DNA from 2 places in the Halomonas sp. M4R1S46 genome. Region 2 is predicted to be linked to the other one. Evidence: predicted binding sites of a transcription regulator. Region 2 holds the regulator's gene; the other holds the start of a gene.

Region 1 (3,409 bases), 1.5 Mb from region 2:
AGCTCCTCCATGATGGCGCCCTGGTGCGCCTCCTCGCAGTCGATGATGACCTCTTCGTAGGGCTCCTGCTTGACGCCGTCGATCTCGCGGATGATCACCTCGGGGCGACCCACGGCCAGTTCGAAGCCCTCGCGACGCATGGTCTCGATCAGCACCGAGAGGTGCAGCTCGCCGCGGCCCGAGACGATGAACTTCTCCGGGGTCTCGCCCTGCTCGACGCGCAGCGCCACGTTGTGGATCAGCTCCTGGTCGAGGCGATCCTTGATGTTGCGGCTGGTGACGAACTTGCCGTCCTTGCCGGCGAAGGGCGAGTCGTTGACCTGGAAGGTCATGGACACGGTGGGCTCGTCCACGGTCAGCGGCGGCAGCGCCTCGACGGCGGCCGGGTCGCACAGGGTGTCGGAGATGGCCAGGGCGTCGATGCCGGTGATGCAGACGATGTCGCCGGCGGTGGCCTGCTCGGTCTGCACCCGCTCCAGGCCCATGTGGGTCATCACCTGGCCGACCTTGCCCTTGCGTTCCTTGCCTTCCTTGGTGACCACCATGACCTGCTGGTTGGGCTGGATGGCGCCGCGGGTGATGCGGCCCAGGCCGATGACGCCCACGTAGCTGTTGTAGTCCAGCGCCGAGATCTGCATCTGCAGCGGGCCGTCGAGCTCGACCTTGGGCGGCTCGACGATGTCGACGATGGCCTGGAACATCGGGGTCATGTCGTCGGCCAGCTCGTCGGGCTCGGGGCCGGCGACGCCGTTGAGGGCGGAGCAGTAGATGATCGGGAAGTCGAGCTGCTCATCGGAGGCGCCGAGGTTGTCGAACAGGTCGAAGATCTGGTCGATGACCCAGTCCGGGCGGGCGCCGGGACGGTCGATCTTGTTGACCACCACGATCGGCTTGAGGCCCTGGTCGAAGGCCTTCTGGGTGACGAAGCGGGTCTGCGGCATGGGGCCGTCCACCGCGTCGACCATCAGCAGGACCGAGTCGACCATGGACATGACGCGCTCGACCTCGCCGCCGAAGTCGGCGTGTCCGGGGGTGTCGACGATATTGATGTGGTAGTCCTGCTCTTCCGGGCTCTGCCAGCGGATCGCCGTGTTCTTGGCCAGGATGGTGATGCCGCGTTCCTTCTCCTGGTCGTTGGAGTCCATGATGCGCTCCTGGCCCTCCGCCTTGCGGTCCAGGGTGCCGGACTGCTGGAGGAGTTTGTCGACCAGGGTGGTCTTGCCGTGGTCGACGTGAGCGATGATGGCGATGTTGCGAAGATTCTCGATCACGACGGGATCCTGCTGGGAAAAGTGGGGCCGCATTATAGGGTCAGGGCCATGACCGCTACCAGCCTTGTTGGCGGGAATCCGTCCAACAAGTTCGGCGAGTCCATGGATTCAATGACCTGCAGGGACGGCGCCGGTTCCCCAGCGGGGCCCCGACGGGCGAGGCGGGGCACGGCGAGTCGCCGCCGTCGTGCATCATTGTGGTGCATCCCTTTTTCTTGTGCGCCATAAGAGGGCATTTTCGGGGCGCCGACATGCTTCATGGCGGGGCATTCCTCGGGCACCGATGCAGGGCAATGTCGCGGGAGAAGTTTTTTCCTGTTCCTGTTCAGCGTCTTATCGTGGTTACGGGAGGAGGCATCGGCAAGCTGGCATGCTTTCTGCTTGCTCATGGGCAGTGCCATGGTCGTGCATGGCGTCGTGGGCAGTGAGCCCATGGCATGCTACAACGTCGTCTGGACAGGCCGGCTTGCCGGCACCCGGCGGCAGAGAACAAGCGGAATACCCGAAACCAAGCCATCTAGTGGAGGACCTCATGTCCGAGAAGACGCTCGCCCTGATCGAAGAGCATGATGTGAAGTGGATCGACCTGCGCTTCACCGACACCCACGGCAAGGAACAGCACGTCACCATTCCGGCCCGCGACGTCGATGAGGAGTTCTTCGAGAACGGCCAGATGTTCGACGGCTCCTCCATCTCCGGCTGGAAGGGCATCAACGAGTCCGACATGATCCTGCGTCCGGAGGACGGCACCGGCTTCCTCGACCCCTTCACCGAAGACGCCACCCTGGTGCTGCGCTGCGACATCATCGAGCCGGCCACCATGCAGGGCTACGAGCGCGACCCGCGCTCCATCGCCAAGCGCGCCGAGGCCTACCTGCAGTCCACCGGCCTGGGCGACACCGCCTTCTTCGGCCCGGAGCCCGAGTTCTTCATCTTCGACGAGGTGCACTGGAAGGCCGACATCGAAGGCGCCATGTACAAGATCACCTCCGAGGAGGGCGCCTGGGCCACCGACCGTCAGGTCGAGGGCGGCAACCTGGGCCACCGTCCGCGGGTCAAGGGCGGCTACTTCCCGGTGCCCCCGGTGGACAGCTTCCACGACATCCGCGGCGCCATGTGCAACACCCTGGAGGCCATCGGCCAGTCCGTCGAGGTGCATCACCACGAGGTGTCCAACGCCGGCCAGAACGAGATCGGCGTGAAGTTCAACACCCTGGTGAAGAAGGCCGACGAGCTGCAGGAAATGAAGTACGTCGTGCACAACGTGGCCCATGCCTACGGCAAGACCGCCACCTTCATGCCCAAGCCCCTGGTCGGCGACAACGGCTCCGGCATGCACGTCCACCAGTCCTTCTGGAAGAACGGCCAGAACCAGTTTGCCGGCGACGAGTATGCGGGCCTCTCCGAGATGGCGCTGTACTACATCGGCGGCATCATCAAGCACGCCCGGGCCCTGAACGCCTTCACCAACGCTTCCACCAACTCCTACAAGCGTCTGGTGCCGGGCTTCGAGGCGCCGGTGATGCTGGCCTACAGCGCCCGCAACCGCTCCGCTTCCATCCGCATCCCCTACACCGCCAGCCCCAAGGGCAAGCGTGTCGAGGCCCGCTTCCCGGACCCGACCGCCAACCCCTACCTGTGCTTCGCAGCGATGCTGATGGCCGGTATCGACGGCATCAAGAACAAGATCCACCCCGGCGATGCCATGGACAAGAACCTCTATGACCTGCCGCCGGAAGAGGGCAAGGAAGTGCCTACCGTGGCCGAGAGCCTCGACCAGGCGCTCGCGGCGCTGGACGCCGATCGCGCCTTCCTGGTCGAGGGTGGCGTCTTCACCGACGACATGATCGATGCCTACATCGAGCTCAAGGAAGAGGACGTCGAGCGCCTGCGCATGACCACCCATCCGGTCGAGTTCGACATGTACTACAGCTGCTGATGGCGGCGGCGCCCAGGCGCCGCGTCCGGCACTCAGAGGCACGCCCATCGGGCGTGCCTCTTTTTTTCAGGGCAGCCGCACATGCCCGGCGACGCCTCGGGCGAAGCCCATCACCGCGCTCCGGCCATCCGGCGAGGCTGCAACGGCGTTCCGTGAGCCGCCACTTCTGGGCTAGGCTTGTCATAGGGTGCCGCCCTGC
Region 2 (3,409 bases):
CGAGTCGAGATCGCCCGCGCCCTGGCCACCGAACCTGACTTCATCCTGCTCGACGAGCCCTTCGCCGGGGTCGACCCGATCTCGGTGGGCGAGATCAAGGGCATCATTCGCCAGCTCAAGGCCCGCGAGATCGGCGTGCTGATCACCGATCACAACGTGCGCGAGACCCTCGACATCTGCGACGGGGCCTACATCGTCGGCGACGGCCAGATCATCGCCGAGGGCGATGCCGAGGCAATCCTCGCCAACCAGAAGGTCCGCGACGTCTATCTGGGCCAGGACTTCCGCCTGTGAGCCGACCCTTATTGGTAAGTTACTGATATAATGTCGCCAAGCGACGACAGGCACGCTGTTTGCCATTGGCACGCTAATTGCTAGCCTCGGGGCTTGCATGCCTCCCTCCGGCGCACTAGGGTGGTGGCTTCATCGCCAGTCGAATGGATCCCCCCATGGCCATGAAGGCTTCCCTGCAACTCCGCGTCGGCACCCAGCTGACCATGACCCCCCAGCTGCAGCAGGCCATCGCCCTGCTGCAGCTCTCCACCCTGGACCTGCGCCAGGAGATCCAGCAGGCCCTGGAGGCCAACCCGATGCTGGAAATGGAGGATGAGTTCGGCGAACAGGCCGTCAGCGAGGCCGCGGACGACGACTGGGCCAGCGAGATCCCCGACGAGCTGGCCGTGGACAGCGACTGGGCCGACACCTTCCAGGACGCCGGCCTGGGCAGTGGCGGCGAGGCCCCGGACTTCGAACGCCAGGCCGCCGGCCAGAGCCTGCAGGGCCACCTGACCTGGCAGCTGGCCATGAGCGGCCTGGGCGAGCGGGAGACGCACATCGCCGAGAGCCTGATCGACGCCGTGAACGGCGATGGCTACCTGGAGCAGTCCCTCGACGAGCTGCGCGAGGGGCTGCGCCCCCAGGGCCTGGAGGGGCTCGCCACCCGCGAGGTCGAGGGCGTGCTGCTGCGCCTTCAGCAGTTCGAGCCCACCGGGGTCTTCGCCCGGGACCTGCGCGAGTGCCTGCTGCTGCAGCTCGCCGCCCTGCCCCAGGACACCCCCCTGCTCCCCCAGGCCCGGCGGCTGGTCCGCCAGTTCCTCGAGGCCCTGGCCGGCAACGACCGGCGCCTGCTCAAGCGCCGGCTGGGGCTGGAAGATGCCGTGCTCGACGAGGTGATCGCGCTGATACGCGGCCTCGATCCGCGCCCGGGCAGTGCCTTCGCCGCCGGCGACAGCGACTACGTGATCCCCGACCTGATCGCCCGCCCCAGCGAGCAGGGCTGGCGGATCGAGCTCAACCCGGAGGCGCTGCCGCGGCTGCGTATCCAGCCCGACTATGCGGCACTGATCAAGCGTGCCGACAAGAGCCAGGACAACCAGTTCCTCAAGGACCACCTCCAGGAGGCGCGCTGGCTGCTCAAGAGCCTGACCAGCCGCAACGACACCCTGCTGCGCGTCGGTCGCGAGGTCATGGCCCGCCAGCTGGACTTCCTGGAACGCGGCGAGGAGGCCATGAGGCCGCTGATCCTCGCCGATATCGCCCAGGCCGTGGAGATGCACGAGTCGACCATCTCCCGGGTCACCACCCAGAAGTTCATCCACACCCCGCGGGGCGTGTTCGAGCTCAAGTACTTCTTCTCCAGCCAGGTGGGCGGTGGTGACGAGGCCCATTCCAGCACCGCGATCCGCGCCCGCATCCGCAAGCTGATCCAGGAGGAGCCGCCGCGCAAGCCGCTGTCGGACAGCAAGCTCGTCGACCTGCTCGCCGAGGAAGGCATCGAGGTGGCCAGGCGCACCGTGGCCAAGTACCGCGAGGCCATGCACATCCCCTCGTCGAGCCAGCGCAAGCGCCTCGCCTGATGCCGTCCGGCGGCGCCGTCGACAGCGTGGAAGGGCCCCTGGCACGGGGGGTTTGCACGGCACCAAAAAGGGTTACAATCGAGGCACCACCCAAGGAGCAAGGAGCGTGTCATGCAAGTCAATCTCACCGGCCACCACGTGGAACTGACCGACCCCCTGCGTGACTATGTGCAGGAAAAGCTCACGCGCCTGGAACGCCACTACGACAACATCACGACCGTGCAGGTCACGCTCTCCGTCGAGAAGGAACGCCAGCAGGCCGCTTGCACCCTGCATGCCGCCGGTGCCGATCTTCATGCCGAAGCCATGGACGGTGACATGTACGCCGCCATCGATGCCCTCGCCGACAAGCTGGATCGCCAGCTGGTCAAGCACAAGGAAAAGACCCAGGCTCGCGCTCAGGGCGCCGCCGGCGTCCGTTGAGCCGCCCCATGTCACTGGAAACCATCCTGCCCCCCGAGCGCACGCTCTTCGCGGTGCCGGGGGGAAGCAAGAAGCGGGTCCTGGAATTCTTCAGCACCTTCATCGCCCAGAACACCCCGAGCCTCGACAGCCAGGAGGTCTTCAGCCGGCTGATCGGCCGCGAGCGCCTCGGCAGCACCGGCATCGGCCACGGGGTGGCCATCCCGCATGCCCGCAACCCCCACTGCAAGGCACCCATCGCCGGCTTCCTCCGGCTCGCCGAGCCGGTGGACTTCGACGCCGTGGACGGTGATCCCGTCGACCTGGTGTTCGTGCTGCTGGTGCCCGAGGAGGCGGACGATGCCCACCTCGCCCTGCTCGGCCAGGTGGCCGGGGTGATGAACGACGCCGAAACCCGCAGCGCCCTGCGCCACGCCGAGAGCCAGCAGGAGCTCCACGACCGCCTCACCGAGGCCATCCGACGACAGACACCGGCCGACGGCAACGGCTAGCCGGCCCGGGCCGGCCGGCCCCGACCAGGAGATCCCCCATGCAGCTCGTGATCATCAGCGGCCGCTCCGGCTCGGGCAAGTCGATCGCACTGCAGGCCCTGGAGGACCTCGGCTACTACGCCATCGACAATCTTCCGGCCATGCTGCTCGGCCCCCTGGTGGACGAGCTGCGCAGCGGCCAGTCGCTGCGCAGCTCCATCGCCGTGAGCATCGATGCCCGCAACCTGCCCCACGCCCTGGAACGCTTCCCTGCCCTGCTCGAGGACGTGCGGGCCCGCAACATCCACTGCCAGGTGGTCTACCTGACCACCGATGCCCGTATCCTGCTGGAGCGCTACTCGGCGACCCGTCGCCGCCACCCCCTGACCCGGGACAGCCAGATGACCCTGGCGGAGGCGATCGACTGCGAGGAGGCCGCCCTGGCGGAGATCCGCGACCTCGCCGACCTGGTGATCGACACCTCGCGTCTCTCGGTGCACGACCTCCGGGGCCGCATCACCGACCAGGTGGCCGGTCATCGCCGCGAGGGGCTGACCCTCACCGTGGAGTCCTTCGGCTTCAAGCGGGGCGTGCCCCTGGATGCCGATATCGTCTTCGATGCCCGCTGCCTGCCGAACCCCTACTGGGATCCCCAGCTGC

The links. The regulator sigma-54, encoded in region 2, starts transcription at its own class of promoters, with help from an activator protein. The targets are predictions, from matches to a motif close to TGGCACNNNNNTTGCTNT.
Region 1: the regulator sigma-54 is predicted to act here: its motif matches at 1,638-1,655, upstream of glnA (glutamate--ammonia ligase).

What each region holds. Positions count from the first base shown of each region.
Region 1 covers NZ_CP107008.1:3,987,143-3,990,551, reverse strand. The annotation lists gene typA (translational GTPase TypA) at 1-1,271, opposite strand, end outside; gene glnA (glutamate--ammonia ligase) at 1,804-3,210, shown strand.
Region 2 covers NZ_CP107008.1:1,220,180-1,223,588, reverse strand. The annotation lists gene lptB (LPS export ABC transporter ATP-binding protein) at 1-294, shown strand, start outside; gene OCT48_RS05780 (RNA polymerase factor sigma-54) at 450-1,856, shown strand; gene hpf (ribosome hibernation-promoting factor, HPF/YfiA family) at 1,968-2,279, shown strand; gene ptsN (PTS IIA-like nitrogen regulatory protein PtsN) at 2,288-2,770, shown strand; gene rapZ (RNase adapter RapZ) at 2,809-3,409, shown strand, end outside.